Regions from separate parts of the Streptomyces sp. NPDC002588 genome, predicted to be linked through region 4. Evidence: riboswitches for the same ligand, from Rfam matches in the RefSeq annotation. Region 4 holds a riboswitch; each other region holds the start of a gene.
What was found. A riboswitch is a leader RNA that binds a small molecule or an ion and turns the genes downstream of it on or off. The one in region 4 is predicted to bind cyclic di-AMP.
Positions count from the first base shown of each region.

Region 1: another riboswitch for cyclic di-AMP. It lies ahead of ABT057_RS09085 (transglycosylase family protein); the one in region 4 lies ahead of ABT057_RS38755 (C40 family peptidase).
Region 2: another riboswitch for cyclic di-AMP. It lies ahead of ABT057_RS42060 (C40 family peptidase); the one in region 4 lies ahead of ABT057_RS38755 (C40 family peptidase).
Region 3: another riboswitch for cyclic di-AMP. It lies ahead of ABT057_RS34900 (transglycosylase SLT domain-containing protein); the one in region 4 lies ahead of ABT057_RS38755 (C40 family peptidase).

Region 1 is NZ_JBEOWF010000006.1:169,876-176,810, reverse strand. Features, by position in the region: gene eno (phosphopyruvate hydratase) at 1-710, opposite strand, end outside; gene ABT057_RS09085 (transglycosylase family protein) at 1,021-1,734, opposite strand; cyclic di-AMP (ydaO/yuaA leader) riboswitch at 1,738-1,905, opposite strand; gene ABT057_RS09080 (transglycosylase family protein) at 2,110-3,090, opposite strand; gene ABT057_RS09075 (cytochrome P450 family protein) at 3,226-4,563, opposite strand; gene ABT057_RS09070 (nucleoside triphosphate pyrophosphohydrolase) at 4,670-5,677, opposite strand; gene ABT057_RS09065 (SurA N-terminal domain-containing protein) at 5,740-6,384, opposite strand; gene ABT057_RS09060 (type 1 periplasmic-binding domain-containing protein) at 6,523-6,935, opposite strand, start outside.
Region 2 is NZ_JBEOWF010000055.1:47,014-53,948, forward strand. Features, by position in the region: gene ABT057_RS42045 (C40 family peptidase) at 1-405, opposite strand, end outside; gene ABT057_RS42050 (hypothetical protein) at 921-1,274, shown strand; gene ABT057_RS42055 (tellurite resistance/C4-dicarboxylate transporter family protein) at 1,252-2,226, opposite strand; gene ABT057_RS42060 (C40 family peptidase) at 2,320-3,477, opposite strand; cyclic di-AMP (ydaO/yuaA leader) riboswitch at 3,486-3,659, opposite strand; gene pcrA (DNA helicase PcrA) at 3,891-6,410, shown strand; gene ABT057_RS42070 (M23 family metallopeptidase) at 6,484-6,935, opposite strand, start outside.
Region 3 is NZ_JBEOWF010000038.1:32,187-39,121, forward strand. Features, by position in the region: gene ABT057_RS34885 (ABC transporter ATP-binding protein) at 1-825, opposite strand, end outside; gene ABT057_RS34890 (LolA family protein) at 915-2,183, opposite strand; gene ABT057_RS34895 (polyprenyl synthetase family protein) at 2,440-3,450, opposite strand; cyclic di-AMP (ydaO/yuaA leader) riboswitch at 3,969-4,097, shown strand; gene ABT057_RS34900 (transglycosylase SLT domain-containing protein) at 4,119-4,598, shown strand; gene ABT057_RS34905 (HAD family hydrolase) at 4,622-5,458, opposite strand; gene fahA (fumarylacetoacetase) at 6,036-6,935, shown strand, end outside.
Region 4 is NZ_JBEOWF010000046.1:16,050-22,984, forward strand. Features, by position in the region: gene ABT057_RS38725 (DUF2218 domain-containing protein) at 1-163, opposite strand, end outside; gene ABT057_RS38730 (GTP cyclohydrolase II) at 221-892, opposite strand; gene ABT057_RS38735 (MarR family winged helix-turn-helix transcriptional regulator) at 1,035-1,514, shown strand; gene ABT057_RS38740 (hypothetical protein) at 1,757-2,185, opposite strand; gene ABT057_RS38745 (ATP-dependent Clp protease proteolytic subunit) at 2,419-3,054, shown strand; gene ABT057_RS38750 (hypothetical protein) at 3,062-3,370, shown strand; cyclic di-AMP (ydaO/yuaA leader) riboswitch at 3,750-3,920, shown strand; gene ABT057_RS38755 (C40 family peptidase) at 3,924-4,397, shown strand; gene ABT057_RS38760 (ATP-binding protein) at 4,445-4,924, opposite strand; gene ABT057_RS38765 (helix-turn-helix domain-containing protein) at 5,138-5,998, shown strand; gene ABT057_RS38770 (DUF397 domain-containing protein) at 6,008-6,241, shown strand; gene ABT057_RS38775 (8-amino-7-oxononanoate synthase) at 6,287-6,935, opposite strand, start outside.

The DNA.
Region 1 (6,935 bases), on a different contig from region 4:
TCGCCGGGCACGTAACCGGCCTGCTTGACGGCCTCGATGATGAGGTCGAGCGCGGCGCGGTTGGACTCCAGGTTCGGGGCGAAGCCGCCCTCGTCGCCGAGGCCGGTGGACAGGCCCTTGGTCTTCAGCACCTTCTTGAGGGTGTGGTAGACCTCGGCGCCCCAGCGCAGTGCCTCGGAGAAGGACTCCGCGCCGATCGGGGCGATCATGAACTCCTGGATGTCCACGTTGGAGTCGGCGTGCGAGCCGCCGTTCAGGATGTTCATCATCGGCACCGGCAGCAGGTGCGCGTTCGGGCCGCCCAGGTAGCGGAAGAGGGGGAGGTCGCTGGCCTCGGAGGCGGCGTGGGCGACGGCGAGGGAGACACCGAGGATGGCGTTGGCGCCGAGGGAGCCCTTGTTGTCGGTGGCGTCCAGGTCGAACATGGCCTGGTCGATCAGCCGCTGCTCGGTGGCGTCGTAGCCGACGAGCTCCGGGCCGATCTGCTCGATGACGGCGAGGACGGCCTTCTCGACACCCTTGCCGTGGTAGCGGTTCGGGTCACCGTCGCGCAGTTCGATGGCCTCGAAGGCACCGGTGGAGGCGCCGGACGGGACGGCGGCACGACCCGTGCTGCCGTCGTCGAGGCCGACCTCGACCTCGACCGTGGGGTTGCCTCGGGAGTCCAGGATTTCCCGGGCTACGACGACGTCGATGGACGGCACGAGCATCTCCTTCTTGGGATGTGACGCTGGTAGTGCGGGGCCGCGTGGGCCTTGCGACTAGAGCCTAACCGCCTTCGGGGCGTCGGCAGCCGACCGACCGTCCCGTGGACAAACTGACCGTACACATTGTTCCCCCACGGAACAAAGGGTGGGTGACGTCCGGACGAAAAATGGGGGCAGAGAAAACCCCGCTCCGGTGCGTACGGGGGAACACACACCGGAGCGGGGAGCCCGTGGGGACGGGGGAACCCTCGCGAGGTCTTCAGTCTGGGGGGATCACTTGTGAGGGCGCTGTGAACCTACCGGCAGCCGGATGTCACTTCAGGTGCAGCTGCTGGCCCGGGTAGATGAGGTCGGCGTCGTCGATGATGTCCTTGTTCAGCTGGAACAGCTTCTCCCAGCCGCCCTTGACCTTGTGCTTCGCGGCGATGGAGCTCAGGGTGTCGCCCTTGACGACCTTGTACTCGCCGTCGCCCTTCTTGACCTTCTTGCCGGTCGGGGTGGTGACGGTCTTCTTGCCCTGCTCGCTCTTGGTGGCGGCCGGGCGGTCGGTGGAGCGGGAGGCGGCCTGCTCGTCGGCGGAGCGGGACTGCGTGGAGGAGCTGGACGAGCCGGAGGAGCTGCTGCCGGAGCTCGACGAGCTGCTGCCGTTGTACGAGGCGCCGGACAGGCCCGTGCCGCAGACCGGCCAGGCACCCTTGCCCTGCGAGGCGAGGACCTTCTCGGCGATCTCGATCTGCTGGGACTTGCTGGCCTTGTCGGCCGTGGAGGCGTACGCCGTGCCGCCGTACGCGGCCCAGGTGGAGGCGGAGAACTGCAGGCCGCCGTAGTAGCCGTTGCCGGTGTTGATGGACCAGTTGCCGCCGGACTCGCACTGGGCGACCGCGTCCCACTCGGAGGCGGTGGCGGCGGAGGCGCTGCCGGCCGCCATCAGCGGGGCGGCGATGGCGACACCGGTGACGCCGGCGAGCGCGGCGACGCGGGTGGCCTTGGACGGACGACGGTGCTTGCCCTTGCTGGAAAACAGCATGGTGGATCCCCTCACCGACGCCTGCGAGGTGAGCTGTCGGGTTCGGGCCGGTTGAGTTGCCCGGCCGCACACCTCGCGGTGCGCGGCTTCACCCCGAGCCGGTCCAGCGTCAACCGCTGGGCCCGGCACTTACCTTGGGTCCCCCGCTCCTGCCTACGGCGCTTGACGCGACGACTGTTCCCGGGCCGCCGCTGGCAGGATTCGGCGTTGCGGTGGCCGGGGCTCGGGTTGCCGAGCGGCCTCGACCGTAGTCACGCGATCCGCTGAATTTCAAAGACGATCAGGGCTTCTGAGACTCATCCCACACTTTCGCCAAAACGGACATTCGGCGCGAAGTATGAGTGAACTCCCGTCGCTTTTGGTGCCGTTGCCGCCCTATTGGACGCTTACGTCGAGGGTCTGACCGGCGACGATGTCGCTCGGGTCGGCACCGATGAGGTCCTTGTTCTCGGCGTAGAGCGCCTCCCACCCTCCGTCGACACCAAGGGAGTCGGCGATGGTGATGAGGGAGTCGCCCTCCCGCACCGTGTACGTACTCGCCGCGTGCCGGCCGGAGGAGGTGGCGGTGGTACCGGCCGACAGGGTCTCGTCGGCGGTGGAACCACGGTGGCGGCCCGAAGTGAGCGAGCCGGTGTCGACGAGGCTCCAAGAACCCGCCTCCTGGGCCGCATTGTCCGAGTCGTCCGTTTCCGGGGTGGCCGTGGGCGAACCGCCGGTCGGCTGCGAATCGCCCCGACCGTCGCCGGACGCGTCCGACTTGTCGGATTCATCCTTCGCGGCGGAGGACGGGGACGAAGAGGACTGACCGGACTCGGGGGACGAAGAGGACGTATCGCCGGACGAGTCGGAGGAGCTCGCACCGGAGTCGCCGGAGTCCGAGGAGCCGGACGACAATCCCTTGGTCAGGTCGGACAAACCGGATGAAGCAGATGAGTCGGACGAGTCGTCGGCCACGCCGGTGTCCACGTCCGTCGCGCCGGACTCCTTGGTGAGCCCGGAGGTCAGCGCACAGGTACCCCACACGCCGACGTCTTCTGCCGCGAGGAGCTTCTGCGCCACGGCTATCTGCTGGTTGCGGCTGGCCAGATCGGGGCTCTTGGCGTAGTCGAGTCCGCCGTACGTCTCCCAGTCGTCCTGGGTGAGGCTCAGGCCGCCGTACTCGCCGTTGCCGTCGTCGGCGCTCCAGGAGCCGCCGCTCTCGCACTGCGCCACCTTGTCCCACACCGTGCCGTCGGCGGCGCTCGCCCCACCGGCCGCGAACAGCGGGATGGCGATGGCGGAGCCGGTCACTCCCGCCGCGACGAGGAGGGCCGGAGCCTGACGGGGGCGACGGTGACGACCGTTCCCGGAGAGCATGCGAGGGCCTTTCTCTGGACATCTGTAACCGGCACGGCGGGCGGTGCGGGAGCATCCGGGTTGCCGCGCTGACGAGTGAACGTATCGGCAGACGATCACTTGTCACAAGTTAATGCCGCGCAGATCACGTGAAGATCACAGAGTTGAGGACCGGTCACCTTTGCTCCGCCGGACGGTCACACTCCCGCTGACCTGTGGTCGGTCACGGACCGGAGTGAACTCGACCGGGAGCGTGCGCAGTCCGCGCATGATGAGCCCGCCGCGCCACCTCAACTCAGCCGGGTCCACGGCGAGTTCGAGGTCCGGGAGGCGGGTGAGGAGGGTGGCGAGCGCGGTCTGGCCCTCCAGGCGGGCGAGGGGGGCGCCGAGGCAGTAGTGGATGCCGTGTCCGTAGCCGAGGTGCTGGTTGTCGCGGCGGGAGAGGTCGAGGGCGTCGGGGTCGGCGAAACGGGCGGGGTCACGGTCGGCGGCGGCGAGGACGACGAGGACGGGGTCGCCGGGCGCGATGTCCTCGCCGCCGAGCGTGAGGGCCTCCGTGGCGAACCGCCAGGTGGCCAGTTCCACAGGGCCGTCATAGCGGAGGAGTTCCTCGACGCCGGTCTCGAGGAGGGTGCGGTCGGTCGTGGCCAGCGAGTCCTGGAGGCGCCGGCGCTGCCCGGGGTGGGTGAGAAGGGCGTAGGTACCGTTGCCGATCAGGTTCACGGTCGTCTCGAACCCGGCGAACAGCAGGATGAACGCCATGGCGGCCGCCTCGTTCTCGGTGAGGTGCTCGCCGTGGTCGGAGGCCCGGATGAGACCGGAGATGAGGTCCTCGCCGGGGACGGGGTCGGCGGGGAGTTCCGCACGCTTGCGGTGGATGAGCTCCAGCAGATAGCCGCGCATCTTCTTCACGGACCGGGCGACCCCGCCCCGGGGCCCTCCCCCGTGACGGATCATCATGCCCGCCCAGTCCCGGAAGTCGTCCTGGTCCTCCCGGGGGACGCCGAGGAGGTCGCAGATGGCGTGGATGGGGAGGGGGAAGGCGAAGTCATGGATGAGGTCGGCCTCGCCCTTGGCCGCGAACCCGTCGATGAGACGATCCGTCAACTCCTGTACGCGGGGCGCGAACTCGGCGACCCGGCGGGGCGTGAACGCCTTGCTGACCAGCCGCCGCAGCCGGGTGTGGTCCGGCGGGTCGATGTTCAGCAGATGCGTCATCAACTCGGCCTTGCGCTCACCGGGGATACCGGTCTTGCCCCTGGCGTGCGCGGGCTCGTCGTGGTGCGCGGGATTCTTGGAGAGCCGCTGGTCGGCGAGGGCCTGTTTCGCGTCGGCGTAACGGGTGACCAGCCAGGCCTCCACTCCGCTGGGCAGCCGCGTCCTGCGCACGGGGGCGTGCTCGCGGAGCCAGGCGTAGGCGGGGTAGGGGTCGGTGGCGAACTCCCAGGTGAAGAGGTCCGGGGCGGGCGCGGCTGGAGGGGGCTTGCTGGTCACTCCTCGACGGTATCCGGCTTTTCGGCGCACGCCCCACGGCGGGCTTGGCCGGCCGGCGCTCCCCCACAGGCCCCCGTGCCCTCACCACGCCCCAGGGGCGACGGGGTCAACCGGCAACCCCCTCGGCAGCCCGGATCGCGTCCCGGTAGGCGCGGGCCGCCGCCCGCAGGGATGCCTCCGGGTCGACTCCCTCCGTCTCCGCGCGGGCCGCCAGTGCCAGCAGTTCGTAGCCGATGCCCTCCGCCGCGGGGAGCGGTACCTCGAGGCCCGCCGATCTCACCCGCGACGCGAGTTTCGCGGCCAGGGCCAGGCCCGGCTGGTGGAGGGGGACGCCGTCCGTGACCGACTCGCGGCGCTTCTCCACCGCCTTGGTGCGCAGCCAGTGGGCCTTGACCTCCTCCGGGGTCGTCGCGGTGGCGTCGCCGAAGACGTGGGGGTGGCGGTGGACGAGCTTGGTGACGATGGTGGCCGCCACGTCGTCTATGGAGAAGGGGGCGTCCGGGTCCTCCTCGGCGATACGGGCGTGGAAGACGACCTGGAGGAGGACGTCGCCCAGTTCCTCGCGGAGTTCGTCGCGGTCGCCGTCCTCGATCGCCTCGACGAGTTCGTACGACTCCTCGATGCCGTACTTGGCGAGGCCCTTGTGGGTCTGCTGGGACGACCAGGGGCATTCGGCGCGGATGCGGTCCATGACCTGGATCAGGTCGAGGAGGCGGGCGCCGGGGAGGTCGTAGGAGGCGGGGAGCAGTTCCAGTTCCGGCATGGCGACCCGGCCCGAGCCGGCCAGGCGGGCCAGGCCGTCGGTGAGGGCGGGCTCGCCCTCACCGGTCGCGACGATCACCACGGTGCGGCCGTCGGCGCAGGCGGTGACCAGGTCCTCGGCGGTCGGTGACGTCTCCTCGACCGGTATGCCCGCCTCCCGCAGGTACGGCAGCTGGGGATGCGCGCCGTCCGCGCACAGGACGCGGTCCGCCGTGCGCAGGGCCTGCCAGGCCGGCCAGGAGAGCAGGCCTGGGGCGACACGGTGGCTGGTGGTGAGCAGGACGACTCGGCCTGTGGTGGAGCCGGCGGGTGCGGTCTCGGTCACATCGTTCACACCTCGAACGTAACCCACGCCCGCCGGCCGGCCCGCCCGGTTGTCCACAGGCGGGGCCGTTGGTCCTACTGTCACAACGGTCAGGTCGTCTGTTGGGTCTCCGTCGCCGTGACCTCCCGCACCCACGGCGTCTTCGCGTCGACGCGCTGGACCGTCTTGACGTCCCAGCTGCCGTAGCGCGGGTTGAGGTCGACGCCGAGTTTCTTCGACGCCTGGGACAGGTTGTCCCAGAAGGCCTGCTGGCTGGTGTCCGTGCCGAGCACGGTGGCGAGTTTCGAGGCCTCCACCCGGACGCGGAGGTTGTCGTCGAGGCGCTGCGCCGGAACGCCGTACTGCTGGAGCCAGGCCAACTCCAGGCCCTTCGCGCTGCCCGCCTGCTGCTCGAGCTGGGCCCGCAGTTGCAGGACCTCTTTACGGCTGACGGTGACGCCCGCGTCCTCGGCGGCGCCGTCCAGCACCCGGTCCAGGACCATGCCGTGCAGGGTGTCCCGGGCCAGGGTGCCGGTCTGGGCGACGACCTGGGCGTACTGGGCGTCGTCCGGGACCGCCGCGCGCTGGGCCGTGCGGATTTCGTCCACCCGGTCCTCCAACTGCGACACGGTGATCCGCCGGCCGCCGACCACGGCCGCCGCGCCGGGATGCGCGTCGCTCCCGCAGGCGGTGAGGAGGGGGGCCGCCGCGATCGCGGCGGACAGCAGGAGCGCGGTGCGACGACGGCGGTGCAAGGGAACCTCCTGAGGAGATTGTGCGGCGGTGCACAAAGTCTTGCGGTGATCGATGGTAGGCAGTGGGGCGCCTGTGGCCAACCCATTCGACCAACGATTCACCAGGATTTCGGGCACCGCCCGCCGCGCCCGCGGTATTCAGTGCCTCGCGGCCACCGCGTCCTCGACCGCGTGTGCGACGCCCGCGCGCAGGCCGTCGCCCGTCGCCACCCGGCTCACATTCGCTCCCGCGCGCGTGCCGCCCACGAGGACGAAGTCCACCTTCTTGTACTGCCCGGCCGTCTCCTCCGCCGCCGCCACCTCGGGCCCGCCCACCGCCAGGACGACGTCGCAGGAGCGCTGGAGAAGGCCGCCCAGGAAGGGGCGGGCGTTGCCGGTGCTCTGCTCGCCGGTCACCGGCTCGTAGCTCACGCGCGCGTGCGTCTTCAGGGACGCGTCCTGCATGCCCTGCCAGACGGCGGCCGCGGTGCTGCCGGTGGTGATGCCCCGCTCGCCGGTGAGCAGGCAGGCGTCGACGTCGGTGTAGGCGCGGGCGCGGGTGGCGGGGATGG
Region 2 (6,935 bases), on a different contig from region 4:
GGCGGCGCCGTCGAGGTACCGGTCGGGGTCGTCGGACAGGGCGAGTTGTACGGCCGGGTCGAGGCCGCCGTCGCGGTACTGCGCCGCGGCCATCGAACCCAGCGCCTCGCGCGCCGAGTTGAGCTTGTCCTCCTTGCGGGCGGCCTCGTCCCGCAGCGTTCTGAGGCGCTGTTCGGCGGCCGTGGCCTTCTCCTGCGCGCCGTTGTACTTCTCGGTGGCCGCCTCCGCGTCCTGGTACAGCTTGTCCACCTTGGCCTTGACCTGCGCCGTGGTCAGCTTCGGCTCGGCCTGCCCGGTCCCGTCGAAGGCCGTCGCCGTCGCCGCGCCCGCGAGAGCGAGGGTGAACGCGGTACGGGCCGTCCGGCCGCCGAGCGAGCGCTGACGGGGCTTGCGGTGCGCTGCCACGTGGGAGTGCATGTCCTTTCGTACGACCGCCCCGGCCGCGGTGGTCGTACGACGGTCGTCGGACGGGGCCACGGCTGTCAGATGGTCCCATCGGCCGTCGCGGGGGAGCGGACGGACGACCGAGGGGAGCGGCTGACGTGTCCGGCGGCGGCCCGCACAGGGGGAGCGGAGCGCGCCGCCGGACCTTCTCGGCGGTGGTGGCCGACTGCCGCCCCTGGCCCGGGCGGCGGTGGGGAGCCGGTCACCTGGGGGAGGACGCTAGGCCCGTCGGTGTCAGGTTGGTAACGTGATGTGCGGAAATGACACGAGCGGACCGCCGGGTGACCGTATCTGCCGAGGAAGCCGGGCCGGGGGTGTCGGATTCGCGTGGTGCGCTGACCGATGCGGCGCTTCCCGGGCACCTCGGTGCGACGGGCTGCTATGGGACGCCCATGCATGCCCCGTCAGCGGTGGCGGGGCGGTGTCCGGAGGGCCGGTGTCGGGTGCCGATGCCCCGATGATTAGCATCCGGGCTCATGGACGTACTCATCCACCTTTTCGTCGGCCTGCACATCATCGGCATCGCCGCGCTGCTGGGCGGCTTCCTCACGCAGATGAAGGCGATGGGCCAGGGCACGGCCCGCTTCGTCCCTGCGATGCTGCACGGCGCGGCGACCATGCTGGTCACCGGCGTGATCCTGGTCGGCCTCAACCAGGCGGACGACCAGCCCGTCAACAACATCAAGATCGGCGTGAAGCTGGCGCTGCTGATCGTGATCCTCGGCCTGGTCTATGTGAAGCGCGACGACGAGACGGTGGAGAAGCCGCTGTTCGGGCTGGTCGGGGCGCTGACCGTGGCCAACATCTTCATCGCGGTCCTGTGGACCTGAGGGCCGCGCGGGCGGTGGCCGACGCGGCCACGCAGGCGGCCAGCCACGCCGCCACGGCGATCCACAGCAGCACCTTCCCGGCCCCTTCCGGCCAGGTGACGCCGAGGGCGTCGGCGACGGACAGCATGGCCGCCGCCGTCATCCCCATCGGGAACACCGTCGCCCAGCGCCGCACGTCGTGGCGCGGCCGCGGCCACCGGACCTCGGCGGCGAGCAGGACCGCGTACCAGCCCAGGGCGAGCACCAGCAGCGTCACGGTCACCGTGCGCAGCGCGCCCCGGTCGTCGGCGTTCCACAGGTACAGCGTGCCGCCGTCGGCCGCGACGAGTCTCGCGCCCGCGAGCGCCGAGATGGCGAGCGCCCCGCCCGCCACCCACTGATCCCCGGCGCCCTCGGCGATCTGCCGCCAGTCGAACCGGAACAGCATCAGCGCGTAGAGCACCAGCCCCAGCCAGAACAGCACGAGGGCGGTGTGCGCGAGCCAGGCCGCCGTCTCCGCCGCCGCCAGGGTCGCCCCCAGCACGGCGAGCGCCTGCGTGGCCACACAGCACAGGAACACCGCCCCGGGCATCCGCCGCTCCCAGTGCCGCAAGACGCGCCCCATCAGCACCGGCCACAGCAGCGCCGCCAGCGCCAGTGAGACAGCGGCCAGGGGCTGCCGGCCGAGTTCCGACACACGGGTCCCGAGCACGGCCGTGGCGGCGACGGCGGTCAGTGCCCCCGGCGTGCCCGCCTCGGCCCGCCACCGTTCGCGCTCCCGCACCAGCCGTACGGCGAAGTCCGCGGCCAGCGCCAGCCAGGCGGCGACGGTCAGCGCCAGCGTGACGCGCGACAGCGCCTCGTAGCCCGCGAGGTGCAGTCCGACCGACAGGATGCCGGTGGCCATCACGGCGGCCCCGGCCGCCGGCGCACACCGCGCCCACCAGGCGCGCAGGGGGGAGGAGGCGGACATGGGGCCGATGCTAGTGCCGCGGCACTAGTGCCGAGCGGCTTGAGTGGGGGCACGCGCGCGTGCGTCAGTCCATGTGGTGCACGCGCGCATGCGTCACGCCGGGCGGACCACGCTGTAGATGCCCGACTCGCCGTCGTAGTAGATCGACTCCTCGCGGACGTACGCGCCCGGCTTCGGGGCGTGGATCATCATGCCGTTGCCTATGTAGATGCCGACGTGGCTGACGTCGTCGTAGAAGAAGACCAGGTCACCGGGGCGGGCGTCGGCGAGGGAGACGGTGGTGCCGGCGTTCACCTGGTCGTAGGTGGTGCGCGGGAGGGAGACACCCGCGGCCTTCCAGGCGGCCTGGGTGAGACCGGAGCAGTCGTAGGAGTCGGGGCCGGTCGCGCCCCAGACGTACGGCTTGCCGATCTGCGCGCGGGCGAAGGCGAGCGCCTTCTCGGCCTTGGTGGTGTACGACGAGGAGTCGGCGGAGGACGAGGAGGACGACGCGGACGTGTCCGAGGAGGCGGCGCTCTCCTGCTCCTTGGCGGCCTGTTCGGCGGCCTGCTGCCGGGCCAGCTCCGCCGCCTTGCGCGCGGCCGCCTCCTGCTTCTCCTTCTCGATCGCCGCCAGCCGCGCCTTCTCCTCGGCGGTCAGCCGGGACAGCAGCTCGCGTGCCTCGCTCAGCTTCGTCTGGACGGCCGTCTTTGCGGCCTTCAGGTCGCTCTGCGTGTCGGTGAGCGCGGCGAGGCTCTCGGCGGCCTCCTGCCGCTTCCTCATCGTCGCCGACTGCTCGGTGACGTAGTCGTCGACCGCGCCCTTCTGGCGGTCGGTCAGGCGGCTCATCAGCTGCGTCTGGTCGAAGTAGTCCTGCGGGGAGTCCGCGAGCAGGAAGGTCGCCGTGTCGGGTGCGGAGGCGCCGGTGCGGTACTGGGCGGCGGCGAAGGAACCCAGTTCCTCCCGCGCCGCGTTGAGCTTCTGGGTGCGCCGGGCGACGTCGTCGAGGAGGCCGTCGACCCGCCCCCGTTCCTTGGTCGTCTTCTCCTTGGCGGCGTTGTACTTCTCGGTCGCCGACTCCGCCTGGCGGTAGAGGTCGTCGACCTTCTTCTCCACCTCCTCCAGGCTCGGCTTGCCGTCGTCGGCCGGGGCGGCGTTCGCCGACTGGGAGAGCAGGGCCACGGACGTGAGGGCGGCGGTGGCGAGGGCGGGCGTGCGGATGCCTGCCACGCGGGTGCCGGGGAAGCGCGGCTTGCGGTGCTGCGACGCCAAGGGAGGCGACTCCTTCCATCATCCGCCTACCGGGTTAGCTGTCGGGTTCGGGCGGATGGTTCGGAAGGGCGCCCTACGGCCCTTCCCGGGAGGGGAGTCGGGCCGATTCACCCCAGAGGTTCGGTGGGTCCCCGGCTCCGGCTGCCGCACAGGGGGCGCACCGGACTCGGCGGAGGCCGTGCGGCCCGGCGAGGTTCGCCGGTGGGGATCCGTTTGGCCTGCCCGGCACGGTAGCCAACTGGTGTGGCCTCTGTGAAGGTTGATGGGCGATATGCCCGATACATTTTCGTGACCTTGAGCGAAGACCGCACGCGAGATCACGTGCTGTGATATCTCCGCCCCGGAAGGTGAGAGCGGGGATGTTCCGGGGAGGGCGGCGCGTTGTCGGTGGGGCACCCTAGACTCGGAGAGCGATGAGCAGCCTCTTTGACGACAGCTTCCTGGCGGACCTCCAGGGCCCCCGTGCCCATGAGGAGGAACCCCCGCCGCCGCCCGAGGACGATCACGGACCGGAGCCGGTTCCGGACGATCTGTTCGGCGGGAAGTTCGACGTGCCTCCCGGCGGGACCGCCCACCACCCGGACGCCGGCGACCGGGACGCCTACTACCGCGACGGCGCCCCCCGCCCGGTGGTCGACGCGGCGGCGCTCCTCGAGGGGCTCAACGACAACCAGCGCGCGGCCGTCGTCCACGCCGGCACCCCCCTGCTCATCGTCGCCGGCGCCGGCTCCGGCAAGACCCGCGTGCTCACCCACCGCATCGCCCACCTGCTCGCCGAGCGCCATGTCCACCCCGGCCAGATCCTCGCGATCACCTTCACCAACAAGGCCGCGGGCGAGATGAAGGAGCGCGTCGAGCAGCTCGTGGGCCCGCGGGCGAACGCGATGTGGGTGATGACCTTCCACAGCGCGTGCGTGCGGATCCTCAGGCGCGAGTCGAAGAAGCTCGGCTTCACGTCCTCCTTCTCGATCTACGACGCCGCGGACTCCAAGCGCCTGATGGCCCTGGTCTGCCGCGACCTGGACCTCGACCCCAAGCGCTACCCGCCCAAGTCCTTCAGCGCCAAGATCAGCAACCTGAAGAACGAGCTGATCGACGAGGAGGACTTCGCCGCACAGGCCACCGACGGCTTCGAGAAGACCCTCGCCCAGGCCTACGCCATGTACCAGTCACGGCTGCGCGAGGCGAACGCCCTCGACTTCGACGACCTGATCATGACGACGGTCAACCTGCTGCGTGCCTTCCCTGACGTCGCCGAGCACTACCGCCGCCGCTTCCGCCATGTCATGGTCGACGAGTACCAGGACACCAACCACGCCCAGTACGCCCTGGTCAGGGAGCTGGTCGGCACCGCCGAGCACCCCGTCGACGTACCGCCGAGCGAGTACGACGTGACGCCGGCCGAGCTGTGTGTCGTGGGTGACGCCGACCAGTCGATCTACGCCTTCCGGGGTGCGACGATCCGCAACATCCTCCAGTTCGAGGAGGACTACCCGGACGCGACGACGATCCTCCTGGAGCAGAACTACCGCTCCACGCAGACGATCCTGTCGGCCGCCAACGCGGTCATCGAGCGCAACGAGTCGCGCCGCCCCAAGAACCTGTGGACCAACGCGGGCGCGGGCGCCCGCATCACCGGCTACGTCGCCGACACCGAGCATGACGAGGCGCAGTTCGTCGCCGACGAGATAGACCGACTGACCGACGCGGGTGACGCGAAGGCCGGTGACGTCGCCGTCTTCTACCGCACCAACGCCCAGTCCCGTGTCTTCGAAGAGGTCTTCATCCGGGTCGGCCTGCCCTACAAGGTCGTCGGCGGAGTCCGCTTCTACGAGCGCAAGGAGGTCCGGGACGTCCTGGCCTACCTGCGTGTCCTCGCCAACCCGGAGGACTCCGTCCCGCTGCGCCGGATCCTCAACGTGCCCAAGCGCGGCATCGGCGAGCGGGCCGAGGCGATGATCGACGCCCTCTCCCAGCGGGAGAAGATCAGCTTCCCGCAGGCGCTCAAGCGGGTCGACGAGGCGTACGGCATGGCCGCGCGGTCCACCAACGCCGTGAAGCGGTTCAACGTGCTGATGGAGGAGCTGCGCACGATCGTCGAGTCGGGTGCGGGTCCGGCGACGGTCCTGGAGGCGGTGCTCGAACGCACCGGCTACCTCGCCGAGTTGCAGGCCTCCACCGACCCGCAGGACGAGACCCGGATCGAGAACCTCCAGGAACTCGCCGCCGTGGCCCTGGAGTTCGAGCAGGAGACCGGGGAGGACGAGACGCCGGCCGGACTGGCCGCCTTCCTGGAGCGGGTCGCGCTCGTCGCCGACTCAGACCAGATCCCCGACGAGGACGAGGAAGGCTCCGGAGTCATCACCCTGATGACCCTGCACACCGCCAAGGGCCTGGAGTTCCCGGTCGTCTTCCTCACCGGCATGGAGGACGGCGTCTTTCCGCACATGCGCGCCCTCGGCCAGACGAAGGAACTGGAGGAGGAGCGCCGGCTCGCGTACGTCGGCATCACCCGCGCGCGTGAGCGGCTGTATCTCACCCGGTCGTCGCTGCGCAGCGCCTGGGGGCAGCCGTCGTACAACCCGCCCTCCCGGTTCCTGGAGGAGATCCCGGCGACGCATGTGGACTGGAAGCGGACCGGGGCGACCGCGCCGGTGTCCTCCGGTCCCGTCTCCGGGGTGGCGGCGTCGCTCTCGTCCTCCCGTTCGCGCTCCTCGGCGGCCGGTGCCTCGGGTTTCGCGACCCGCCGGGCGACGGCGGAGAAGCCGGTGGTCTCACTCGCCGTCGGCGACCGCGTCACCCACGACCAGTTCGGGCTCGGCACGGTCGTCGGAGTGAACGGCACGGGGGCGAACGCGGAAGCGACGATCGACTTCGGCGACACCAAGCCGAAGCGGCTGCTGCTGCGGTACGCGCCGGTGGAGAAACTGTGACCGCATGAAGGCTGTGACCGCATGAAGTGAGCCCCCGCTTCGAGGGCGGGGGCTCAGGGCGAGGCGGGCCGGGTCACGTCGGGTCGAGCCCGTGGCTGCGCAGCCACGGCAGCGGGTCTATCGGCGAGCCGCCGGCCGGCCGGACCTCGAAGTGCAGATGCGGGCCGGTGGAGTTGCCGGAGTTCCCGGAGTACGCCACCGGCTCGCCGGCCTTCACCGTCGTGCCGGAGGCGACGCGGTAGCTGGAGAGGTGGCAGTACCAGGTCTCCGTGCCGTCCTTCGCCGTCAATATCAGCATGTTGCCGTAGGCGCTGTTCCACTGTGTCCGTACGGTGCCGTCGGTCGCCGCCATCACCGTCGTGCCGTACGACACGGGGAAGTCGATGCCGGTGTGCTGGGACATCCAGTTGACGCCGGCCTGGCCGAAGTAGGCGCTCAGTCCGCGCTGGGCGACCGGGAGGGCGTACTTGGGGCGCAGCCGTTCCTTGCGGGCCGCCTCCGCCGCCGCCTTCTTCTGCTCGGCCT
Region 3 (6,935 bases), on a different contig from region 4:
GGCGGTGACCCTGTCCTCGGCGAGGGCGACGTCCGCCGCTCCCTGTTCCTTCAGTACCCGCGCCGCGTCGCCGGTGTCGGGCGTGGTCACGACCAGGCGACCGCGCGCACCGGCCGCGAGGTCCGCCACCGCACCCTGGGTGATCAGGCGGCCCTGGGCCATCACCGCGGCATGCGTGCACACCTGTTCGATCTCGTCGAGGAGGTGGGAGGAGAGGAAGACGGTGGTGCCGTCCGAGGCCAGCTCCCGCACCAGGGAGCGGATCTCCCGCATGCCCTGCGGGTCGAGGCCGTTGGTCGGCTCGTCGAGGACGAGGAGACGACGGGGCTGGAGGAGGGCGGCGGCGAGACCCAGTCGCTGTTTCATGCCGAGCGAGTACGCCTTCGCCTTCTTGCCGGCCGCGGCTCTCAGTCCCACCCGCTCCAGCGCCGCACCGACCCGGGTACGCCGGGTGCGCGGGTCGGCGGTCGGGTCGGCGGCGTCGTAGCGCAGGAGGTTGTCCCGGCCGGAGAGGAAGCCGTAGAGGGCGGGGCCCTCGATCAGGGCGCCGACCTGGGGAAGCACGGAGCGCGCGGCCCGGGGCATGGACTGCCCCAGGACGCGCGCGGTGCCGGACGTGGGCTCGATGAGCCCCATCAGCATGCGGATCGTGGTGGTCTTGCCGGAGCCGTTCGGACCGAGGAAGCCGAAGACGCTGCCCGCCGGGACGGTGAGGTCCAGGCGGTCCACGGCGAGCTGGCCGCCGCGGTAGCGCTTGGTGAGGGCCTGCGTGTGGATGACGGGTGCGTCCCCCGCGGAGGCGTCCCCCGCACGTGCCTCCCCCATGGGCGCGTCCCCCGCGGGGGCGTCCCTCGTGGGGCCGTCATCCATGGGCTCCTCCTCCGCGGTCCTCCGGCTTCGTACGGTACCGCTGCCTACTTGGCCGAGTCGGCGGCCTTCACGAGGGCGTCCTTGGTGACCGCGCCGACGTAGACCTTGCCGTCGTCCGTGACCAGGGCGTTGATCAGCCTGGTGGAGAAGACCGTGCCGGAGCCGAACTTGCCGGTCACCTTGTCGCCGAAGGAGCCGAGGAAGCCGCTCAGCGCGCCGCCGGCGTCGGAGCCGAGTTCGGAGCCCAGCTCCGAGTCCGAGGGGACGCCCTTGCCGCCGGTTTCGAGGACGGCGACGGAGGTCCAGCCCTTGCCGAGGACGTCGAAGCCGTCGGCGGCGTCGGTGCCTTCGATGCCATCGATGCCGTCGGTGCCGTCGGTGCTGCCGGATCCGTCCCCGAAGTGCTCGGGCGCGTCGGTGCCGTCCTTCGCGGTCTCCGGGTCCTCCTCGGTGACCTTGGCGCCCTTGGGCGGGGTGAAGTCGAACGTCGAGGCGGCCGGCTTGGCGAACGTCACCTGGGTGAAGCCCGCGTCGACGACGGCGGCGCCGCCGCTGGCCGGGGTCAGCGTGAACTTCAGGGGCAGACCGGTCTTGGCGTCCACGGCCACGCTGATCGCGCCGACCGTGGAACCGGACTGCTTCGGCTTGACCAGCAGCTTGTACGCGTCACGGCCCGCGACGTGCACGGTGCCGTCGACCGTGACGGAGGTCGTGTCGTCGACCGCCTTGAGGGCGTCCTCGGTGAGGTCCTTGGGCGTCGCGGGAGGTTCGCCGGCGCCGTCCGTGCTCTCGTCGGTGGTGGAGTGGTAGACCTCGTTGGAGGAGCTGTCGTAGCCCCAGACGTCCTTGCCGTTGTGGATGAGGCTGTATTCGGCGGCGTTCTCCAGGAGGGAGAGCTTCTGCCGGTCGGGGCCGTCGGCGGCGACGCGCAGGGTGTGCGTGCCGGAGGCGAGCTCGGTGAGCTTGGCAGAGGGGTCGGCGGACGAACCGTCACCACCCTTGCCCGCGGCCCCCGAGAGCAGGCCGCTCTCCAGGCCGCCGAGGTCGGGGAGGCCGAGGTCGGTGCTGATCTTCACCGTGCCGGACAGCTGCTGCACGTCCGAGGCGGCGATCTTGTCGAGGAGCTGCTGTGCGGTGATCTTCGGCAGGTCGGGGTCGCCGGAGTCGGCGAGCGCCGGAACCAGGCCGATCGTCGCGGCGGCGACGCCGATCACGGTGACCGGGACGACGTACCGCATAGCTTTGCGCCGCCCGACGCGCAGGTCGTCTGTCTCCCCGGCGGTCATGCTGTCGTCGGATACGTTCGGTGCCATGTGTGCCTTACCTCCGTCGTCGGCGGCGGCTGGTCATCTCCCGCTGAACGTCCCCACCCCGAGCCGCCATTCTCACCCGAATCGGTGAGGAGTGGTCTCTTTCCGTGCTTCCCATCTGACCAAAATGCCCGTCAGGAAACGTCAGCCCGAAGGGCCAACTCCGCATACACCTGCGGTATGACACGGGTGACACCGGCCGCGGCCGAACCCGTAGGGGTCCGGGGTGGCAGGGGTTGGGGTCGGAGGTCGGGGTGGATCAGCCTGCCCGGTGGACCACCGCGTCGCAGAGGCCCATCAGCGCCGACTTCGCGTCACACTCCGTCAGCGGCGCCAGCGCGGCGCGCGCCTCCTGGGCGTACCGCACCGTGTCCCGGCGGGCCTGTTCCAGCGCGGGGTGGGTGCGCAGCGCGGCGACCGCCTCCGCGAGCTTCGCGTCGTCGCTGAGGTCGGAGTCCAGCAGTTCGCACAGCGCGATGTCCTCGGGCAGCGACTGCTGCGCCGCCCGCTCACGGAGTCGCAGCACCGGAAGCGTGGGGACCCCCTCGCGCAGGTCGGTCCCGGGCGTCTTGCCCGACTCGTGGGAGTCGGAGGCGATGTCGAGGACGTCGTCCGCCAGCTGGAAGGCGACGCCGAGCCGCTCGCCGTACTGGGTGAGCACGTCCACCACCGTCTCGTCGGCGCCCGACATCATCGCGCCGAAACGGCAGGACACCGCCACCAGCGAGCCGGTCTTGCCGCCGAGGACGTCGAGGTAGTGGTCGACCGGGTCGCGGCCGTCGACCGGGCCCGCCGTCTCCAGGATCTGACCCGTGACCAGCCGCTCGAACGCCTCCGCCTGGACCCGCACCGCCTCCGGACCGAGGTCGGCGAGGATGTGCGAGGCGCGCGCGAAGAGGAAGTCGCCGGTGAGTACCGCGAGCGAGTTGCCCCAGCGGGCGTTCGCACTGGGCACCCCGCGCCGCACGGCCGCCTCGTCCATCACGTCGTCGTGGTAGAGGGTCGCCAGATGGGTGAGCTCCACGACGACCGCCGACGGCACGACCCCCGGCGCGTACGGGTCACCGAAGCGCGCCGCGAGCATCACGAGCAGCGGCCTGAACCGCTTCCCGCCGGCCCGCAGCAGGTGCTGGGCGGCCTCGGTGATGAACGGCACCTCACTCTTGGTGGCCTCGAGCAAGCCTTCCTCGACAGCCGCCAATCCGGCCTGGACATCGGCTTCCAGAGCCTGGTCCCGCACGCTCAGCCCGAACGGCTCGACGACGGTCACGAGGGGTCTCCTGTCTGCTGGTGTCTACTGGCGATTACGCGGTTTGTCGATAGGTCTCTGCGCTCACTCAAGTCAGCGTATCCGGTCACCTTTCGATCACCGCGAGCCCCCACGGTTACAGCCCGGGCGGTATCGGATCAACGGGCGCGTTTTCCTGATCGGCCCATACGAACAAAACACACCCTTTTAATTACTTCTTGCGACCATTGCCCGATTCACCCGTCTTGCGGAAGCCGGTGAGTTGGCTCACTTCCCACGCCTCACGGGTTCGACCTCGGCGCCACCCGAACCCCTACCCGATCCCTCGCCCCTCTCAAGCGAGTTGAAGGCTTTGCATCCACAAAGGATCAAGTACCCCATAGTTCACAGACCAAGGTCAATAGGGTTGATCTATGAATCTGCTACTTGTTCCGGACATGTGCTCTCGCATACGTTCCCGGCCTGTCCAGCGGAACGCCGAATCCTGCCGCCGCCCGGACACCCACCGAGAACGCCACGGCAGGAGCGGGGGAACCAGGTAAGTCGCCGTGCCGGACGTCTGACGACGTCCGGGGCGGCTCGGGGTGAAGTCGCGTCCTCACGGACGCGGCCGGGCAGCTCCCGCCCGAACCCGACAGCTCACCTCGCAGGCGACGGAGAGGAACTTCGCCATGCCTGCCATGCCTTCCATGTCCGCTGCCGGTCAGCCCGGCCGCACCCCCCGCCGCCTCGCCCGCACGCTCGCCGTCGCCGCCACCGGCGCCGCCGTGCTCGCCCTCCCGCTCATCGGCGCCACCACCGCCTCCGCCACGCCGGCGACCGCGGCGGCCACCACGACCGCCGGGTACGCCAACAACCTCGACGGCTGGATCCGCGAGTCCCTCGCGATCATGGCCCAGAAGGGGATTCCGGGCACCTACAACGGCATCTACCGCAATGTCATACGGGAGTCGTCCGGCAACCCGAACGCCATCAACCTGTGGGACTCGAACGCGGCCGCCGGCACCCCCTCCAAGGGCCTGCTCCAGGTCATCGACCCGACCTTCCGGGCCTACCACGTGGACGGCACGTCGTGGGACCCCTACGACCCGGTCGCGAACATCACCGCCGCCTGCAACTACGCGGCCGCCCGGTACGGCTCGATCGACAACGTCTTCGGCGCGTACTGACCGGCCCGGCTCAGGATCCGGACTCACGGACAGAGACGTTCGAGGACGACGGCCACGCCGTCGTCCTCGTTCGACGTCGTCACCTCGTCGGCCACCGCCTTCAGCTCCGGATGCGCGTTGGCCATCGCGACCCCGTGGGCGGCCCAGTCGAACATCGGGATGTCGTTGGGCATGTCCCCGAAGGCCATGGTGTCCTCGGGCCTGAGGCCCAGATGCTCGGCGGCCAGGGCCAGCCCCGTCGCCTTGGTGACCCCGCACGGCTGCAGCTCCACCGTGCCCGGCCCCGACATGGTGACCGTGGCCAGCGAACCGACCACCGCGCGGGCCGTCGACGCCAGCTCGTCGTCGGAGAGGGTGGGGTGACGCAACAGCACCTTGCTGATCGGCTCGCACCACAGGTCGTCGCGCCGCTCGACGCGCAGCGCGGGCAGCGTCGGATGCGGCATCCGGTAGCCGGGCTCGATGAGCGTCAGCCCGTCGACTCCGTCCTGGTCGACGGCCGCGTACAGCTGCCCGACCTCGGCCTCGATCTTGCCGAGGGCGGTCTCCGCGAGTTCCCGGTCCAGGGTGACCGACCACAGCAGACGGTCCGCGCCGGCGTCGTACAACTGCGCGCCCTGTCCGCACACCGCGAGCCCCCTGCTGTGCAGGCGGTCGAGCAGCGGCCGTACCCGTGGGGCCGGCCGGCCCGTCACCACGAGGTGGCGCGCACCGGCGTACGCCACCCGCGCGAGCGCGTCGAGCGACCGGTCGGAGAAGGTGTCGTCGCCGCGGAGCAGCGTTCCGTCCAGGTCGGTGGCGATGAGGGAGTACGGGACGGCGTACGGGGTGCGCTCGGCATATGCGGTGGGTGCGGCCATGATCAGAGAATACGGATCCCGCACCCGCCGGACTCGACGTGAACCGGACCAGGACGGAGTCCGGTCCTCTTCTGCCAACTCCCCTTCTTTTGTTGACCGATCGCTGTTGAACAGGGTTGACCAGAGGTTCGAGAAACAGTTTTCCGCCGCATCGCCGGGTGCAGACCGGTTGAAGGCCTCTGCACCGGTTGGCGACCATATGCTCCGCCGCCCACCGAACGCCCCGTTCGGCACGGGCCTGCGGCCTGCCGCGAACACCACGAAGAAGATCACGTCGTCGTTGACCGGTGGCATCTTCCGGTGACGGGCGGAAGCGGAGAACAGCGGCCGAACTGAGCCGCCCCGGCCTGTGCCGTGCCGCTCCGGCCAGGTCAGCCGTAACGTGTGCCGCGGTCCCCCGCGCCGTCGGCAGGGTCCAGGCGTGTGCCCGGCGAGCACGAGAGACCGCCCGCCCGAGCACACGACCGAGCACATGACCGAACGCGCGACCGAACGCATGCCCGGGCAGGTGGCCGAGCGCGGGACCGAGCAGATGACAGAACGCACGACCGAGCGTACGAAAGCGAGGCAGCACCCCATGCCCCCCTTCGACATCCCCGAGGGCGATCCCTTCGGTCCGCACAACCTTCCGTACGGCGTCTTCTCGCTCCCCGGCTCGGCGGACCGCACCGTCGGCGTCCGGCTCGGCGACCAGGTCCTGGACGCCGGTGCCGCGGCCCAGGCGCTCGGCTCGCCGCACGCCGCCCTGCTCGCCCGGCCGACCCTCAACCCCCTGCTGGCCGCGGGCCGCACCACCTGGTCGGAGGTCCGCCGCACGCTCACGGACGCGGTCACCGACCCCGCCCACCGCACCACCCTCGAACCGCTCCTCCACCCGCTCCCCTCGGTGGCCCTGCACCTCCCCTTCGAGGTCGCCGACTACGTCGACTTCTACTCCTCCGAGCACCACGCCCGGAACGCGGGCTCGATCTTCCGCCCCGACGCCGGGGACACCCTTCTGCCCAACTGGAAGCACCTGCCCATCGGCTACCACGGCCGGGCCGGCACGGTCGTCGTCTCCGGCACCGACGTCGTCCGCCCCTCGGGCCAGCGCAAGACCCCCGCCGACCCCGCCCCGGTCTTCGGCCCGTCCGCGCGACTCGACATCGAGGCCGAGGTCGGCTTCGTGGTGGGCGCTCCCTCGCGGCACGGCCACCCGGTCGCGCTGGCCGACTTCCGCGAACACGTCTTCGGGCTGTGCCTGCTCAACGACTGGTCGGCCCGCGACATCCAGGCCTGGGAGTACGTCCCCCTCGGCCCCTTCCTGGCCAAGTCCTTCGCCACCTCCGTCTCGGCCTGGATCACCCCGCTGGAAGCCCTGGAGGAAGCCCGGGTGGCACCTCCGCGGCGCACCCACCCCCTGCTGCCCTACCTGGACGACTCCGCCACCGAGCCCGCCGGCTACGACCTGCGCATCTCCGTCGCCCTCAACGGCCAG
Region 4 (6,935 bases):
GGTCGTCTGCGGGCTGGAGCGCAACGATGGTTTCCTGGAAGGTGAGGCGGTGCCCGCCGTCGGGTGCCTCCTCAACCGGAATCTTCCGGCCGAAGTGCGAAGCGAGCTGCTTGGCGTAGCGCGGTGCCGCGTCGGTGGCGACGCGGGCGTGGGAGATGGGCATGGCAGGGCTCCGGGGTGGATGTTTCGCCTTGTGATCTGTGCCGTCTGCGGCGGCGGGTCAGCCAACCAGCTCGGCGAGACCGGCTGTTTCGGGCAGCTCGATGGTGTGGTGGGTGTGCCGGATCTTGGCGTTCAGGTAGTGGACATTGCTGTCGGTGGCGAAGACACCGGTGGGCCGGGTGACGCGAACGCTGACGCCCAGCTCCCTCAACTGCCGGGCCTTGTCGGGGTTGTTGGTCAGCAGGTCCAGCTCGGCGATGTCGAGGGCGGTGAGCATCTGGGCGGCTGCGGTGTAGTCGCGGCCGTCCTCGGGCAGGCCGAGCGCGGTGTTGGCCTCGTACGTGTCCAGGCCCGCGTTCTGCAGGGCGTAGGCGTCCAGCTTGTTGTACAGGCCGATGCCGCGGCCCTCCTGGCGGAGGTAGAGCAGGACGCCGCCGGTCTCGGCGATGTGCTCCACGGCTTCACGCAGTTGAGGGCCGCAGTCGCAGCGCGTCGAGCCGAACACGTCACCGGTCAGGCACTCGGAGTGCAGCCGCACAAGCGGTGCCGGCGCCGCCGCCGGGTCGCCGAGGACGAGCGCCACGTGCTCCTTGCCATCGACCAGACCACGGAACGTGACGGCCTCGACGGCGACCTCATAGCCATCGGCGAAACGCAGCGGGATGGTCACGCGGGTGCGCACCGAAGCACCGGCGAGAGGGGCCTGGCCTGAGGAATGGGCGACATCCATGACTGCTCCTGCGACGACCGAACGAACCCGCGAGGTTCAAATTTGAAATGAGATGCTTCGACCATAGCGCCAGTTTCAAATTTGAACAACCCAGGAACGGGTGGCCATGTTCGAATTTGAACGTCCGATGTACTGTGGAGGCATGGCCCAACCACGGTGGTTGAACGAGGAAGAGTCGCGAGCCTGGTACGCCTTCGTCGGCGCCGGGGCGCTCATCAACCGACGCCTGGACCAGCAGCTCAAGGAGGATGCGGGGATCACGCACCTCCAGTACGAGATCCTTGTCCGCCTCAACGCGGCACCGGACCGCGAGATGCGCATGAGCGGTCTCGCCGACGCGCTGTACAACTCCAAGAGCGGTCTGACCTACCAGATCACCCAGATGGAGAAGACCGGACTGGTGCGCCGCCGCTGCTGCCCCAACGACGTACGAGCGGTCTACGCAGTCATCACCGACGCCGGCCGGCGCATGCTGGAGCGAGCAGCGCCGGGCCATGTCGCGCTCGTCCGAAAGTTGCTCGTCGACGTACTCACCCCGCAGCAGCTCACGACCATCGCCGACGGCCTGGGCGAGGTCAACCGCCGGGTCCAGGACCAGGAACCTGCCTCCCCCACGCGGTAGGCTCGCCCCCCGTCACCAGGTGGCGCCCACCCGTCCACCGCGGCCTGAACGACCCGGCGAACCCGAGCGCTCACAGCACTAAGGGCTGTCCCGTAATCCCCGGCGGGCGCGCGACGACAGCTACGGCACCTCGCCGCGTTGTCGAAACATCCGCATACATCCTGAATGCGGACGTCCCTCCGCCTTGCGATGCACCGCATCTGACGCCGCGCGCTGATCCACCGGGGATTACGGGACAGCCCTTAGCCAGCCGAACCAACCAAGGTCTCGAAGCCTGAGCCATCGCAGTAAGACACTGCACGACCCTCAGCCCCGATGTCGCCGCCGACCGCGTTGACTGTGTCATCGAGGATGTGGGTGCCACTATGTTCCAGGCCTGCCCGGTCAAGCCTTTTCGAGGCCTCGATGACCGCATGCCCTGCCGATTCGGTGTTATCGAACCCGGGCGACTGGACACTCTGTCCGTCACCGGCATCGGCGTCTGCATCGCCGGTTGTCGTGGCGTGCGCCGCGTCCTGCCAGGACCCCAGCTTGGTGCAGTAATCCCGTTGCCACTCCTTGGCCTGCGCTGGATCGTCCGACGAACAACCGCTCATCAGGACAGCGGCAACGGCAACGGCCGCTGCTCGCTTGACTGCTCGTGTAATCCCACTGCTGTGCTGCAAGGACATGCCCTCCCCGAAGCTGCCGCCACAGAGTATGGATCACGAAGGTGTCACCTTGCGCCGATCTCCACGCATCATCAGCACCGGATCGGCGAGGAGTTGAGTACACGGCCAACCCGGCGAACCTATGCGGTCACAGCACTAGTTGCCGAATGCAACGGCGACAACGCTCCCACTAACGGCACGTACATCCTGTACATTTTTTACAGATGAGCCAGCCGCCGAAGGAGGGGTCGCCCATGACCCGACCGTCCGCCCGTCATGTCCTGCCCGAGTTCACCGAGCGCACGAGCTTCGGGACGCGGACGATGGATCCCTACTCGAAGCTCCTGGAGGAACGGATCGTCTTCCTGGGCACGCCGATCGACGACACCTCGGCGAACGACGTGATGGCCCAGTTCATGTACCTGGAGCACAAGGACCCCGACCGGGACATCGCGCTCTACATCAACTCCCCGGGCGGCTCGTTCAGCGCGATGACCGCGCTCTACGACACGATCCGGTACATCACCTGCGACGTGGAGACGACCTGCCTGGGCCAGGCCGGCTCGTCCGCGGCGGTACTGCTGGCGGCGGGCACCCCGGGCAAGCGGTTCGCGCTGCCGGGCGCCCGGATGGTGATCCAGCAGCCGGCGCTGCCCGAACCGGTCCAGGGACAGGCCAGCGACCTGGCCATCCAGGCCGGGGAGCTCGCCCGCACCCGCGACCTGCTGGAGGAGATGCTCGTACGGCACACGGGCCGCACCCCCGGGCAGGTGACCGCGGACATCGAACGGGACCTGATCCTGACGGCATCCCGGGCCGTGGAGTACGGCCTGATCGACGGGGTCGTCCCCAGCCGCCGGGACCTGTCCGGCGGACCGGGCGGGCGGTGAGCCGCGGATGCTGCCTCCCGAACTGCCGCCGCTGCCCGCGCTGACCCGCGCCGAGGGCGAGCTGATCGACCGTTACCTGGACGTGGTCGACCTGCTCGGCCGGATCAACCCCGCGCACCACGGGGACACCTACCGCGGACTGCGGGCCGCCCAGGCGCTGGTGTCCCGGGCGGCGGAGCTGCGTGACGCGCTGGCACTGATGCACCAGCGGCGCGAGACCGAGCTGCACGCGCCGACGCTCACGCGGGCGCTGCGCGTCCTCGACGGGGAGCGCCGCACGGCGCGCGTCACGGTTCCTCCGCTCTCCGACAGTTGACCCACCGTCGTCCGGTCCGGAGGGTCCGCGTCGGGAACGCGACGTCCGGACCGGACCTGAAACGGACCAAACGGGTTACCCCCGTTCGGTGTACCGACGGCTCCTGTCGCGAGCGCGCGCATGTTGCCAAAGTACCCTGTTTCCGGCCCCGGACAACGGGTAGCGACGCAGGTCCAGGGGCTTTGGCACCCTTGACACCTGATCGTCCATCAGGCTGTCCACCCGAACGGGCGAGTGGTGAGTAACCCCACAAACCGCCGGTTCCATTGGGAATTTCGGTCACGAGTGAGTCAAGATCCGTGTCTGACGACAAGCCCCCGCCACAAGCGGCGGGGCGGTCCGGGCGGACGCCGAGTCCTGCCGCCGCCCGGATGACCGGTCGACAGAAGTGCATCGGCAGGAGTGGAGGACCCAAGTACGACGGGTCGCCGGAACGGTCACGCCATGACCGGGCCGAGCAGCCCTTGGGGTGAAGCCGCACACGCGGCCGGGCAACTTCGCCAGCCCGAATCCGACAGGTCATCCTTCACAGGCGGCTGACGAAGGGTTGCGCATGACTGCGCTCAATCGTGTTCCGTCGCTCATGGTCCGGGCCGGTACGGCCTCCGCCTTCGCGATCGCCGCCGTGGGCGGCTCGGTGGTGATTCCCGGCGTCGCCTCCGACGCGGCTGCCGCCACTCCGGCGACGAAGGCACTTCAGGTCGCGGCGTCCAAGAAGGGCTCCCCGTACAAGTACGGGGCGACCGGGCCGAAGAGGTTCGACTGCTCCGGGCTCACGCTGTACTCGTACAAGAAGGCGGGCAAGAAGCTGCCTCGTACGGCGGCTCAGCAGTACAACAAGACGAAGCACATCTCGGCCTCCAGCCGTAAGGCCGGCGACCTGGTGTTCTTCCACTCTGGGTCGAGCGTGTACCACGTCGGGATCTACGCCGGGAAGGGCAAGATCTGGCACTCGCCGAAGACCGGCAGCGTGGTGAAGCTGGAGAAGATCTGGACCAAGAGCGTCTGGTACGGCCGGGTCCGCTGACCCGGACACGGGTCTTCCCGGGGCGGTGGCGGCTTCCTGACACGTCGTCACCGCCCCGGGAGCTCCTCCGCCGGCGGACTCGGCACGGCTCCCGCCACCGCCTCCGTCGCGGCGGTCCACGGCAGCTGCACCGTGACCGTCTTGCCACCCTCACTGGTGGCCCGCACTCCGAGCTTTCCGCCGCACTCGGCGGTCAGCCAGCGAATGATCACCATCCCTCGGCCGTTGTCCTGCTGGACGGCGGCCGGCAGTCGTTTCGGGAAGCGCGGATGGCTGTCGGTGACGCCGATGCGCAGCTGTTCGTCCCGGTCGAGCACGAGGTCCACCGTGAAGGTGGGTGACTGCCCACGCGTGTGCTGTACGGCGTTGGTCGCGAGTTCGGAGACGATCAGCCGGATGGTGTCCGCCGCTTCCGTGTCCGCGCCGAGCCCCCATTCGCCGAGGGTGGCGGCCACGAACCCGCGGGCCGCGCGGACCGAGGCGGGATCGCTCGGCAGAGTGATGGATGCTTCCAGATGGTCTGCCATGGCGAGGCCGTCCCTTTCTCACGGGACCGGCGTCCGACACGGTGCGGATGGTTCGAGTACGGTCCCGGACTGGTGCTTCTTCGCCAGACTGCCATTACCGCGCCGGTCACGGGTGGCGATCCACCAAGATATGCATATATCTGTCGCCCGATGCGGTGAACTCTGTCACGACAGAGCGTATTTGGACGGCCCATAGGGAGTTGGGAGCAGCCTGTGCAGCACGGTCCCGCGGTGCGCCGACGGAAGCTGGGCGCCGAACTGCGCAGTCTGCGCGCCCGGGCGGGGCTCACCAGTGGTGAGGCGGCCCGGCTCGTGGGCTGGCACCAGTCCAAGGTGAGCCGCATCGAGACCGGAACCAGTGGTACGAAACCGGCCGACGTCCGGTTACTCCTGGACGCCTATGGGGTCGACGACCCGCACCTGCGGGAGCTGATGATGGCACTGGCGGGCGCCGACGACGGCGGCGGACGGGACCACTGGTGGCACGCCTACCGCGGGGTCCTGCCGGCCGCCTACCGGGACTTCATCAGCCTGGAGTCGCAGGCCGACGCGATGCGCACGCTGGAGACGACCGTGGTCCCGGGGCTGCTCCAGACACCCGAGTACGCGCGCGCGGTGACCCGGGCGGCGGTGGAGGGGGCGGACGAGGACCAGCTCGACACCCTGGTGGAGGTGCGGATCGCCCGCCAGGACGTGCTGCGCGGCACGCCCCCGCTGCGCCTGAGCGCCGTACTGGACGAGGCGGTGCTGCGGCGGGAGGTGGGCGGCCCTGAGGTGATGGCAGGTCAGCTCGCCCGGCTGATGGCGGCGGCACGGCTGCCCCAAATACGGCTCCAGGTACTGCCGTTCTCGGCCGGCGCCCATATCGGCGTCACCGGACCTTTCGTTATCTTCTCATTTTCGAGCGCTTCCGATCTGGATGTGGTTGTTCTCGACCACTTGACGAGTAGCCTCTATCTCGAACGGAAAGAAGAACTCGAGGCCTACACCGAAGCCTTCAACGCCCTTCGGGCACATGCCCTTTCACCCGAGGAAACACTGGATTACATCGCCGCAGCAGCTGACGGCGCGTAGGGAGGCACCATGTCCGCACTGCCTCGGAACGTACCCTGCAGCACCGATCCCCACGATCTCCCCGGTGTGTGCTGGCTGCGCAGCAGCTACAGCACGGGAGCGAACAACTGCGTGGAGACGACCCGGCCGGCCTCCGGGCCATGGGCCGGGCTGCTCGCCGTACGCGACTCCAAGGACCCGGCCGGGCCCGCCCTGCTCTTCTCCCCCGAGAGCTGGTCGGGTTTCACCGCCGCGTTCCGCTGATCACCCTCGTCCGCCAGGGGCGACCCACGGCCGTGTCACGCCGACTCATGGTCGTGTCTCCCCGATCACCCGTACAGCGCGTTCCAGTTCGACCCCGGAGAGGTCGGCGCGGGCGGTCAGCCTGAGGCGGGAGATGCCGTCGGGCACGGAGGGAGGACGGAAACAGCCGACGACCAGACCCGCCGACCGGCAGTCCGCCGCCCACCGCACGGCCTCCTCCGGAGAAGGCGCACGCACGGAGACGACCGCGGCGTCCGGACGCACCGCTTCCAGACCCGCGGCCGTCAGCCGGGAGTACAGCTCCTGTGCCACCGCACGCGCGCGTGCCGCCCGCTGCGGCTCCCGGCGCAGCAGCCGGAGGGCCGCCAGCGCCGCCCCCGTCGCCGCCGGGGCCAGGCCCGTGTCGAAGATGAACGTACGGGCCGCGTTGACCAGATGGCCGATCACGCGCGCGGGCCCCAGCACCGCCCCGCCCTGACTGCCCAGCGACTTCGACAGCGTCACCGTGACGACCACCTCCTCGGCGCCCGCGAGCCCCGCCGCGTGCGGCGCGCCCCGCCCGCCGCTCCCGAGCACCCCGAGCCCGTGCGCGTCGTCCACGACCAGCCCCGCGCCGCGCTCCCGGCACACGGCCGCGAGGGCGGCCAGGGGGGCGGCGTCGCCGTCGACCGAGAAGACCGTGTCGGAGACGGCC